One region of the Neobacillus solisequens genome, then DNA from elsewhere that is predicted to be linked to it. Evidence: riboswitches for the same ligand, from Rfam matches in the RefSeq annotation. Region 1 holds a riboswitch; the other holds the start of a gene.
The links. A riboswitch is a leader RNA that binds a small molecule or an ion and turns the genes downstream of it on or off. The one in region 1 is predicted to bind thiamine pyrophosphate.

Region 1 (6,346 bases):
CCTCAAGAAATGACAGCATTATATATTGATATAATTTCTTTTATTCAAAAGAAATAACAATACCCACCTCCACCATATAAAATTCAGCAGCAAATGGTTGCTTTGATGATCGGTATGATAGAGGAGCAAAAAAATTACATCTAATTAAACGTGGTGTGATATTAGATGCAATTTTTGTTGGCATTCATCCTTTTATCGATGGTAATGGACGAACTTCGAGACTGCTTTTAAATCTTGAATTTAAGTCTTGTTATCCACCAATTATTATTAAAGTTGAAATTCGATTAGTTTATTACAATGCATTAATAAAGCACATACGACAGAGGAATATGAGGACTTTATTTAGCTGTTTGCGAAGGAAGTTAAATCTTCATTGGATCTTTTTAAGTGCAGTACAAAACCCCATTTAGATATGTTACCGTGAACCGTACCATAAGTAAAGTGAGGATTTCAAAATGCATTTGTTTTTATTAGAAAAAAAGGTAGTATTAAAGGATACCAATTTCACAAGGAGAATTTGAAAACGATGAGTAATTTGCCTAATTGCCCGAAATGTAATTCTGAATATACGTATGAGGATGGGATAATGTTAGTATGCCCCAATTGTGGTTATGAGTGGACGTTAAATCACGAAACGGGCGAGGATCAGAGGACGTTCAAAGATGCAAATGGGAATGTTTTGAACGATGGGGACACGATTACAGTCATTAAAGACCTTAAAGTAAAAGGAAGTTCATCCGTAATAAAACAAGGTACTAAAGTAAAAAATATTCGTTTGGTTGATGGGGATCATGATATTGATTGTAAAATTGATGGGTTTGGTGCAATGAAATTAAAATCAGAGTTTGTAAAAAAAATATAAATAGGATTTTAATGTAATTGAGCCAAAGAACTTTTTATTATATTTTCTCTTAGGGAGTGAAACCTCATTAAACTGTATCATAAGTAAATGAGGTTTTTTGTTTTCCATTAGTAAAGTACTATTACTCATAAAATGGTTGGATTATTTTTGATACTTAAGAATCATAAATGAATCATTTGATTGACTTTATTGTAAGGCCGGTGTAATGTAAATATTAATTTTATAGGAAGACCCACTAGGGGAGCCATTTTTGGCTGAGACAGAGTTGCTCTGGACCCTTTGAACCTGATCTAGTTCATACTAGCGTAGGAAAGTGGAGACCGTGCACGGGTATATTTACAATTATTCTGCCGCTCCATTTTTGGAGCGGTTTTTTGTTTTTTAACAGTGAATCGCTCCATTTAAAGTCTTCCCAATATAACCAAAAGGGGGAAACATTTATGAGTTTTTCAGCGGAATTGAGAAAAGAGGCAAATCCAATCTTTGAAGCAATTTTTGAACATCCTTTTGTGCAAGGTATTGCCAATGGTGATTTAAGAAAGGAACAGCTTATTCATTATGTCAAACAGGATTTTGAATACTTGAATTCCTTTATCAGAATCTATGGAATGGCCATAGCAAAATGTGAGAAACGTGAAGATATGGAGATGTTTAATAAGCAAATCTCATTTATATTAAACAGCGAAATCCATCCACACCATAACTTTTGTCAGGTAGCGGGTGTTCAATATGAGGAACTGCAAGGATTTCCACTAACTCCATCTGCACTTCATTACATACGTCATATGCTGACCATTGCTCATGAAGGTACATTAGGGGAAATCTTGTCTGTTTTATTGCCATGTCCATGGACTTATTGGGAAATTGGAAAGAGATTATTAAGTGAAATTAACCCGGATTGCTCTCATCCCTATTATGAATGGATTCAGTTTTATGGTAATCGGACAGATTCTATTACAACCAAATTTTGTGAACGAATAGATGAATGGGCTTTGGAAGCAACGGAGAAAGAAAAAGCAAAGATGAAAGAACATTTCTTAATTAGTTGTCAGCTTGAATATATGTTTTGGGATATGGCCTATAAACTTGAGGAGTGGCCAGTAAAAATGGAGGCAGTAAAAAGATGAATTGGAAGATGAAAGAAGTCGTGCTAACAGTTATTTTATCAGTTGCCTGCGGAGTTATTTACTTAGGATGGTCGACTCTTTGGATCCCGATTTCTGCTTTAGTAGGACCTGTCGGTGCCGGTTTTATGTTTGGGATTTGGGTGATTGCTAGTCCAGTAGTGGCCTATATTATTCGTAAACCAGGTGCCGCTTTTATTGCCGAGGTTGCAGCAGCAGCTGTTGAGTTATTAACGGGAAGTCATTTTGGTCTTTCAGCCTTGTTAGTAGGAGTGTTTCAAGGGATTGGGTCTGAAATTGCTTTTGCCCTATTTAGATACAAGCGCTACGACCTCGTTACGTTAATGCTATCTGGTGCTCTAGCAGCAATTGTCGGGATGGGGTATAACATATTGGCTAATGGATTTGGATTCTACACCACAGGCGTATTTTTTACAACGTTAGGAATACATGTGATCAGCGGAATCATTCTGGGTGGTTGGTTAGCAAAGGTCATAGTGGATGCACTGGCTAGGACAGGTGTTTTAGAACAATATGCCTTGATGAAAGAAAAAAGAAAAAAGGATGACATTCATGGGAAAATTTCTGGGATGTAGGAATCTTTCTATTCGCTTCTACAATCGTTCTGAAAAGATCCTTAATGATATGACGTTATCCATTAATAAAGGAGAAAAAGTATTAATATTAGGCCCTAGTGGGAGTGGAAAATCTACATTGATTTCTGCTCTTGCAGGGATTATTCCTGAGCATGTTGAGGCAGAAGTAAATGGTGAAGTGTTTCTTAGGAGTCAGGCAGGTGTTATGATTCAAGATCCGGACACTCAATTTTGTATGCTTCGTGTTGATGAAGAAATTGCTTTTAGTCTCGAAAATAAATCTATTCCCCGGAGTCAAATGGACCCAATCATTTTGGATGTAATGGATCAAGTAGGATTAAAGGTTGATAGGAAAACACCCATTGAAACACTCTCAGGGGGGATGAAACAAAGATTGGCATTAGCCTGTTTATTAGCATTAGAACCCGAAGTATTGTTTTTTGATGAACCGACAGCCCAATTAGACCCAGTTGGAAGAATGGATATATTTGAATTATTGAAACAACTATCACAAATGACCAACCAAACAATGGTATTTGTTGAACATGTTCTTGACGGCTGCATCGAATGGATGGATCGGGTCATTCTGATGAATGAGCGAGGAAGCATCATAGCGGATGGGAAGCCAGAAGAAATTCTGCTACATTATCATCATGAAATGACAGAAGCAGGTGTTTGGCGGCCTAAACTATTCCCTTACAAGTGGATAGATGTTGTGGAAAGTGCCTCGCACCCACTATCTATCAAGCTGTCAGAAATGTTGCAACGTAAGCCTCAAGAAAGAGTGGTTGAAGATCATTTGATCACAACTAAAAATGTTGAAATTGGTTATGAAAAAAAGGCGATCGTGAAGGATATTAGTATAGATATCCATAAAGGTGATTGGGTCTCTATCATCGGGGCAAATGGAGGTGGAAAAACCACTTTCTTAAAAAGTTTAATACGGTTAGAGCCAATAAAAAGTGGGAAAATCCTTTTTCAAAATATGGAACTTAAAAAATGGTCTGACCAGGAATTATATGAAAAGGCAGGTTATGTCTTTCAAAATCCAGAGCTTCAATTTATAACAGATACAGTATTTGAGGAAATTGCTTTTGGCGGCAGACAAAGAAATTGGCAAGAAGAGGAGATTCATGCCAAAACCATTGGACTTTTACAGGAGTTTGGGTTGGAATCTTTTCAGAATGCCCACCCTTTTACCTTAAGCTTGGGGCAAAAACGGCGGTTAAGTGTAGCGACCATGTTATTGTTTGATCAACCTTTATTATTGCTTGATGAACCAACGTTCGGTCAGGATGAAAAAACTACTAAGGAACTTATTAAGCAGTTAAAGAAGAGACAGGAACAGGGAACAACCATTGTAATGGTAACGCACGATATGGATTTAGTTGATACTTGTTCTAATCAAGTCATTCTCTTGAATAAAGGAAGAGTTGCCTATCAAGGGACACCATACGGGTTATTTTCTAATCAGGAAATCATACAGGAAACGGATATTATTCCGCCGCTTCAATACCAGTTAATGTATGCAAGAAGGGAGCGGCTTTTTGTATGAAATCCAACGATTCTTTCCTCGCCTCCCTAAATCCTTCTATGAAATTACTCTCTCATTTGTTAGTCATGTTTCTGTTAATGACCATAACAAATCCAAAAGTGACATTTGGGATATGGGTACTTGGGGTATTCATTGGAATTTTTTTAGGGGGGTGGAGAATTAGGTACCTTCTAAAAAGTCTATTACCGTACTTGGGATTTTTTATTCTTGTGTTTTGGATGATGGCGGCTTTTGGAGAAGGGGAAGAAACCATTTGGAAATGGGCCTGGTTTCATATTACAGCGGAAAGTATGAATCATGGCTTAACCATTGCAATAAGGATGTTAGGGTTTGTAACGTATGGATTGTTGTTTACCTCAACAACAGACTTGACTTTACTTATTATGAGTTTCATTCATCAATGCAAACTATCTCCTAAATGGGCTTATGGGCTATTAGCAGGGTTTCGTTTTATCCCGCTATTCCAAACTGAATTCAACCAAATGAAAATCGCACATAAAGTGAGAGGTTATAAGCAAAAAAAAAGTTGGAAAGCGTTTATGAGGTACTCATTACCACTGTTCACTCAAGGTATAAGAAAGTCAGAACGAATTGCTATTGCAATGGAAGTGCGTGGATTTACGGGGGCAAGGGATAGAACTTATTATCAAACCGCTAGAGTAGTCACAAAAGACGTAGCCTATTTACTATCTTTATTAATTGTTGTAATAGGAATTTCCATTTTTATTAAATGAAACAATAGTTTTGATGAAGTTGAATGATCTAAATGAGTTTTTTTAAGTAAAACAAGCCAAAAATAATAAGATAAAAAAATCTGTATATCTTTGGCTTGTTGAATTTATGAGATAGATGACATTCGGTTCCAGTTTTTAATATTATTCCGTAATAGTACTATGATTAAATACTGTTGATAACCTTGGATTGGTAAAGCTCAATTAAATAGCGAGGAATTGTTCTTCATTTGGGATAGTTAATTAATGTGTGTAAAAAAAAAGGTCTTTTGTATAGGAAAGAAAATAAGCCGAATTATATAGAGTATTGAAAAAGACTTGTATACTTCGGCTTATAAAATATTACTCAGTTAAGAGGCTAATGCATCGGTTTTGTTGAATTGAAAAATATAACATTAAGTAGTGACACTAAAAGGCAATCACTGCAAAAAATCTATTCGTTTCTTTTTTGTTCTTCACCATTTAATACTAGTTGAAAGGCAATGTCGGCCTTTAATGAATCAGACACAGCGCAATATTTTTCCTTCCCAAGGTCAATTGCTCTCCAAATTCGTTTGCTGTCAATGTCACCATCAATGATAAATGTTATGAGGATCGAGGTGAAACCTTTTGGCTCTTTTTCTTTTCTCGTTCCGTCAGTTATGATCTCGAGGTTTTGAATGGAAGGCAGGTAGTGGCGTAATATCATGGTGACGTCAATGCCAATACATCCTGCAACGGAAGCTAAAAGCATTTCAGTAGGGGTCATTCCATTTCCTTCTCCGCCATAGGCCTCCGTTGCGTCCATGTTAATTTTAAATCCAGAATCCCCTACAGCTGTAAAGGCGCGCTGCCCATTCCACTTTGTACGTACAATCATATTCATCCTACCTTTACTATGATTCTTTACTATGATTATTGTAATTTTAGAAATCTTTTTGCTCGCTCTGTTTTTGGATTCATAAAAAATTCCTCTGGCTTTCCTTCTTCGACAATGATTCCATCAGCCATAAAAATTATCCTGTCTGCAACTTCTCTAGCAAACTGCATTTCATGTGTAACGATAACCATTGTCATTCCTTCATTGGCAAGCTCTCTTATGACATTTAGCACTTCATCTACTAACTCAGGATCTAATGCAGAAGTGGGCTCATCAAAAAGAATAATACTTGGCTCTAGGGCTAATGTACGTGCAATAGCAACTCTTTGTTGCTGCCCTCCGGATAATCTGGAAGGATACTCATTTCTTTTATCAAATAAACCTACTCTTGAGAGCAGGGCTTCCCCTTTTTGAATCGCCTTTTCTTTATCCCACTTTTTCACAATCATCAATGCTTCCATCACATTTTGTAGAGCAGTCTTATGTGGATATAAATTAAATTGTTGGAACACCATCCCTGTTTGCAGACGAATTTTACGATATTCTTTGATCCGTTCCTTTTTACTTTGCTTCGAATAAACAACATTTCCATTTAGTTCGAAACTGCCTTCCGTCAGTT
Region 2 (6,346 bases), on a different contig from region 1:
TTTTAACGGATGAGGTCCCCATTCAAGTCATTTACAATGGTGTAGACAATCAATTTTTTACAGCTCTTGCCCCGGAAGAAATCCATTATGAACATGAACCAATTCTTCCAGTGGGTAAAAAAATAATTGGTTGGATTGGCCGTACTGATAAGCGGAAAAATTGGCCTATGTTACTTGAGATTGCCAAACAAATTAAAAGTGAACGATCGGATATTGAGATTTGGTTAATAGGTGGCGCTCAAAGTGTTCAGCGTGAGGAGTTTGCCGCAGCTTGGAAGGATGAAGGACTGACGGATATACTGAAATGGTTCCCAGTGATCCACTATCAGCAAATGCCGCATATGTATGCAAAAATCCGTGAATCAGGCGGCTGTACACTCGCTACAACCAAGTCAGAATCGTTTGGTAATACATTTATCGAATCAATGGCTTGCGGAGTGCCAGTGGTTGCTTCGAATATGATGCCGATCAATGAAATCGTGATAAATGGCGAGACAGGTTTACTATTTCGGGGGCAAAATGTGGAAGATGCAGTGAAACAGATTTATCAAATTCTTGACGACCCCCATTTACATGGACGAATGTCTGTGACAGCGAGGAAGCATGTAGAGGAAACCTTTAAGATTCAGCTTGTGGCCGATCAATATGTTAAATTGCTAAAAAGTATTGTGAATGAACATGCCCATATTGACGGTGAGGTGAGTAATGAATGATTCAGCCTATTTCTTATGTGAAAAAACTAGAAGGGAAATCAAACGCTCACCTGATTACATTTAGTGATGGTAAAGATTATGTGGTGAAATACTTTCAGCCAGGATTTGACCGTTCACTGCCAAATGAATGGGTCGCTTATTGCTTGGGAAGGTTCTTAGGATTACCGATTCCCTTTGCTACCATTGTTGAAATTCCGGAAGAATTTTCAGTTAGCATTCCTGAACTGGCAGAAATGCATCTTACTCAGCATCAATTTGCCTCTGTTTATATCCCGGGATGTTATGACGGGCATCAAGTTTCCACCGTTTCATCGATTGTAAATCCACAAACACTTGCAGGGATTATTTTATTTGATTACTGGCTATGTAATCGAGATCGGACCCGTAAGAACATTCTTTTGCGGGAAGACACTCCTAATTCGTATCAACTTTGGGCGATTGATCATGCGGAGATATTTGCCTCTTATAACTGGCAGCATCCAGATTCCGAGTTGCTCCCCGTAGGGATTTTGAAAAGTGCGACACACCAATTAATGGCGCAATTTATCACGGATGAGGGGCAATTTTTTAAAGAAATGGAGGTGATACAATCGATTCCCATTTTATTAATCGAGGAAATTGTATCACTTATCCCTGATGATTGGAATGTTTCAAAAACAGAAAGAAAAGAAATCGTTACCACTTTATTAACTAGACGTTATAAAATTCTTCCAAAGCTGATGAATGGATTTATTAAAAAAGTCTATCGGCCGATCCAATCAAACATGAATGGCTCCCGAACTTGATTGGGGAGGGAGTTTTTTTAGACACACGTATAGTAGGGTTACTCTCTTTGGCCATAGTTGTACGATTGCATATAAACAAAAAAGTTGAAATACGGAAGGAGGCTAAACATGAAAATCCGAAAGGCCATTATTCCAGCTGCCGGCCTCGGGACCCGCTTTTTACCTGCAACGAAAGCCCAGCCCAAAGAAATGCTGCCAATAGTCGATAAGCCAACCATTCAATATATTGTTGAAGAAGCCGTTGCTTCGGGAATTGAGGAAATCATCATGATTACCGGAAGGGGAAAGCGGTCGATAGAGGATCATTTTGATAAATCATTTGAGCTGGAAGATACGTTGTTAAGAAAGAATAAATTCGAGGCATTAGCGGAGGTTCAAAAAATAACTGAACTCGTTAAAATCTATTATGTCCGACAAAAAGAACCTTTAGGACTAGGGCATGCGATCCTTTGTGCAAAAAATTTAATAGGAGACGAGCCGTTTGCCGTAATGCTGGGAGATGACATCGTTCAATCAAAAACACCTTGCTTAAAACAGCTAGTGGATATTTTTGAATACTACAACAGTTCAGTTGTCGCCATCCAAGACGTTCCGGATCAAGATGTAAATAAATATGGCATCATCAAACCAAAAGGGCAAATGTTAAACGAATCACTATGCTATGTTGACGAATTCGTCGAAAAACCAAACCCAGATGTCGCCCCTTCCAACCTAGCTATCATGGGTCGCTACATCCTACGCCCGGAAATCTTCCAAATCCTCGAACACTTCCCAATCGGACAAGACAACGAACTCCAACTAACCGAAGCCATCAACCAACTCAACCAAACCCAAGGCATCCTCGCCTACAAATTTGAAGGAAACAGATACGATATCGGCGACAAAATCGGCTACATCAAAGCAACAATCGACATCGCCCTCCAAAGACCCGACACCCAAGCTTCCGTTCTTGAACACTTGAGGAATATATTGGAAATTGGTGACAGGCACCACAAAAGTACAAAATAGAGTGATTTGTCCATATGGGGAGGACAAAATGTAAGGGATTACCAATAGTAGGAGAACAAATCATGATTAGGGGTATGGTTTGTTTTCTTTTTTTGTTATTTGGTTGATTTTTTGGTTAGGGGATGAATTTCTATGCAGTAATTTATTGCTCGGGAAAGCGCAGGATTAGACATTTCTGGATGGGATTTGTCGGTTGGTGGAGAGGCTTTTTAAGTTAAAATCAAGCATTCTACTTAATGGATTATAATAATGTTATGTAAGCTAATTACTGCTATATTTTTGTAGCTCCCTGAGTTTATTTCTTTACAACATAGATGAATATGGTTATGATAATAAAAGTTTAATAAATACCAATCTACTAGGGGTGCCCTGTATCGGGCTGAGAGAAAACTGCGAGGTTTTTAACCCTTTGGACCTGATCTGGGTAATACCAGCGTAGGAAAGTAGCTAATGCGAAACAAAGCTGTTTCACGTTCGTTTAACCTCAAACCAGGTCCAATAATGGATCTGGTTTTTTTATGTTTACAAAGAAAAGGAGAGATGGACATGGAGAAAATATTCTTAGTCGAAACATTACAGAAGGTTAGAGAAAGGAATCCGCTGGTACATAATATCACAAATGTGGTTGTCACAAATTTTACAGCAAACGGTCTGTTGGCAATGGGGGCATCACCGGTCATGGCTTATGCGCCTGAAGAAGTCGCTGATATGGCCAAAATAGCCAATTCACTCGTATTAAATATTGGAACATTATCTGAACCTGTAGTTGAGGCCATGTTGATCGCCGGAAAAGCGGCAAATGAACAAGGGGTTCCTGTTATTTTTGATCCTGTTGGTGCTGGTGCTACTCCATATCGCACAAAAACAGCACACAAAATCCTAAGTGAAGTGAAAGTGAGCATTATCAGAGGAAATGCTGCAGAAATCGCCAATGTTGTCGGTGAAAAATGGGAAATTAAAGGGGTAGATGCAGGAAATACAGGAGGAAATGTGGTAGAGCTGGCCCAAAAAGCTGCTAAGAAATTAGCCTGTACCGTCGTGATTACCGGTAAAGAAGATGTCGTATCAGATTGTAACGCAACTTATCTCATCTCAAACGGTCATCCGATTTTAACAAAGGTGACAGGAACCGGCTGCTTATTAACCTCGGTAATTGGGGCGTTTGCAGGGGTGGAACATGATTTGATAAAAGCTACTATCTCTGCCCTCACCTTTTATGGCGTTGCTGCTGAAAAAGCAGCACATAAAACAGTGGAGTGGGGTCCAGGTAGTTTCCAGATCGAATTTTTAAATCAACTGTCACTAATTTCAGAAGAAGACCTACATCAATTGGCTTCCTTTAGAAAAATGTAAAAGGGGACGGAAATGATGAAAAAAGCACTAACAATTGCGGGCTCCGACAGTGGTGGCGGGGCAGGAATTCAAGCGGATCTCAAGACTTTTCAGGAATTACAGGTGTTTGGAATGTCTGCTGTTACAGCGGTTACGGCGCAGAATACGTTGGGTGTTCATGGTGTTTACCCCATGTCGGCAGAGGCGGTAGAAAAACAAATAAAAGCCATTGGTGATGACATGGGGACGGATGCCATAAAAACCGGAATGCTGTTCAATGCGGAAATTATAGAGACTGTAGCGGAAAATCTGAAAATCTATAAATGGGGGAATCTGGTAATCGACCCGGTCATGATCGCTAAAGGGGGGGCGTCTCTATTACTAAATGAAGCCGTTTTTGCAATGAAAAAACATTTAATACCCTTAGCAAAGGTAATTACTCCGAACATCCCAGAGGCAGAGGTTTTAACAGATATGAAGATTCTTACCCAAAAGGATAAACAAGAAGCTGCAAAACGTTTATTTGATATGGGAGTGACCTTTGTGGTCATTAAAGGTGGACACGATGAAGGTTCAACTGAATCTTCAGATCTATTATTTGATGGCGAAAAATTTATTACCTTAACGAGCAAACGAATCCCAACAAAAAACACACATGGTACTGGATGTACATTCGCAGCGGCCATAACAGCGGAGCTGGCAAAAGGGAAAACCGTTCATGAGGCGGTAGTCGTCGCCAAAAATTTTATACAAGCAGCAATCGAAAACGGGATCTCAATTGGTCAAGGCCATGGTCCGACCAATCACTGGGCATATCGAAAAAGAAAGGAGTTTACCACACAATGAAAAATTTAGGCGATGCACTAAAGGTTTATTTCATAATGGGAAGCACTAACTGCCAAGAGGACCCCCAAAAGGTACTCCAAGAAGCAATCCAAGGGGGGATTACCCTTTTTCAATTCCGCGAAAAAGGGGACGGAGCACTAACTGGGTTGAAAAAATATAACTTAGCAAAGCAACTGCAGGAGATATGTAAACAGAATCAGGTACCGTTTATTGTCAATGATGATATCGATCTCGCAGTAGCATTGAATGCAGATGGTGTTCACATCGGGCAAGACGACGAGGATGTAAGAACAGTAAGAGAAAAGATGGGCGACAAAATTTTAGGTGTTTCTGTGCACTCGTTGGAAGAGGCAGAAGCAGCACTAAAAGATGGGGCAGATTATTTTGGAGTGGGTCCGATTTTTCCTACTACAACCAAGGAAGATGCCAAACCCGCACGTGGTACAACTGTAATCCAGGAGCTGCGTTTGATGGGATTTACGACACCAATTGTTGGAATTGGCGGGATTACAATAGAAAATGCACATATCGTAATGGAAGCTGGTGCGGATGGTGTGTCTGTGATTTCTGGGATTAGTCAAGCTTCATCACCGTATAAAGCTGCTATGGATTTGAAAAATAAAGTTTTTGGAGTTGTAACGCCATGAATAAAACCTATAAGATCACACTTACAGCCATGATGATTGCCATTGGGACTATTTCTAGCAATCTTGTAGCCATTCCGATTGGTTTTACAAAAGTATTCCCAGTCCAGCATTTTTTAAATGTCTTGTCAGCTGTTTTACTAGGACCCTATTACGCTGTCGCCCAAGCCTTTTGTGTTTCACTTATCAGAAATCTAATGGGGACCGGGTCGATCTTTGCCTTTCCAGGAAGTATGGTGGGAGCACTGCTGGCTTCCCTTTTATTCTATAAAACTAGAAAAATCTATTTCGCCTTTATTGGTGAGGTAATCGGAACGGGAATTTTCGGAGCGATGCTTTCTTACCCAATTGCCACGCTGATCCTGGGACAGAAAGCGACCCTATTTGGGTTTATTCCTTTATTTATCTTTAGTTCATTTGCAGGTGCGTTGCTAGGATTAGTCATCCTCTCCATTTTTTTGAAAAAGAATGCAATCCCATCAAACAAAATCGAAATAGGGAGGGACTAGGGTGAAATTTTCCGAGACCTTGTATGAAAAAGTACGGGAAATATGGGAGAAAACTCATCAGCATCCCTTTGTTACCGGATTAGGAACAGGAGAACTACCGGTTGAAGTGTTCGTTCATTATATGAAGCAGGATTACGTGTTTTTAATCGACTATTCAAAATTATTTGCTTTGGGATCGGTGAAGGCAAAAGATGTGAATATGATGAAGGCTTTTGCAAAATTGCTGCATGAAACCTTAAACGCGGAAATGGAGCTACATAGGAGTTATGCATCCAAGTTTGGGATCACTTGTAAAGAACTTGAGGAAACGAAGCCAACTCCGATCAATTTAGCCTATACCAGATATATGTTGAATGTGGCTCAAACAGGGTCATTAGAGGAGATCATCGCCGCATTATTACCTTGTATGTGGAGCTATCGGGAAATTAGCAGTATGCTAGCAGTTAAATATCCAGGTTCTAGCAATCATCTATTATACGGAGATTGGATTACGATGTATAGCTCCATTG

Region 2: linked by a shared signal. The riboswitch ahead of thiM (hydroxyethylthiazole kinase) and the one ahead of tenA (thiaminase II) in region 1 are both predicted to bind thiamine pyrophosphate.

What each region holds. Positions count from the first base shown of each region.
Region 1 is NZ_JBKFGJ010000006.1:307,199-313,544, reverse strand. Features, by position in the region: gene ACI3K6_RS09070 (TetR-like C-terminal domain-containing protein) at 1-57, shown strand, start outside; gene ACI3K6_RS09065 (Fic family protein) at 156-410, shown strand; gene ACI3K6_RS09060 (zinc ribbon domain-containing protein YjdM) at 527-862, shown strand; TPP riboswitch at 1,090-1,191, shown strand; gene tenA (thiaminase II) at 1,303-1,989, shown strand; gene ACI3K6_RS09050 (ECF transporter S component) at 1,986-2,582, shown strand; gene ACI3K6_RS09045 (ABC transporter ATP-binding protein) at 2,560-4,137, shown strand; gene ACI3K6_RS09040 (energy-coupling factor transporter transmembrane component T family protein) at 4,134-4,871, shown strand; gene ACI3K6_RS09035 (OsmC family protein) at 5,302-5,727, opposite strand; gene ACI3K6_RS09030 (amino acid ABC transporter ATP-binding protein) at 5,763-6,346, opposite strand, start outside.
Region 2 is NZ_JBKFGJ010000002.1:503,064-509,409, forward strand. Features, by position in the region: gene ACI3K6_RS02945 (glycosyltransferase family 4 protein) at 1-713, shown strand, start outside; gene ACI3K6_RS02950 (HipA family kinase) at 710-1,498, shown strand; gene galU (UTP--glucose-1-phosphate uridylyltransferase GalU) at 1,607-2,506, shown strand; TPP riboswitch at 2,857-2,965, shown strand; gene thiM (hydroxyethylthiazole kinase) at 3,047-3,859, shown strand; gene thiD (bifunctional hydroxymethylpyrimidine kinase/phosphomethylpyrimidine kinase) at 3,872-4,684, shown strand; gene thiE (thiamine phosphate synthase) at 4,681-5,331, shown strand; gene thiW (energy coupling factor transporter S component ThiW) at 5,328-5,837, shown strand; gene tenA (thiaminase II) at 5,839-6,346, shown strand, end outside.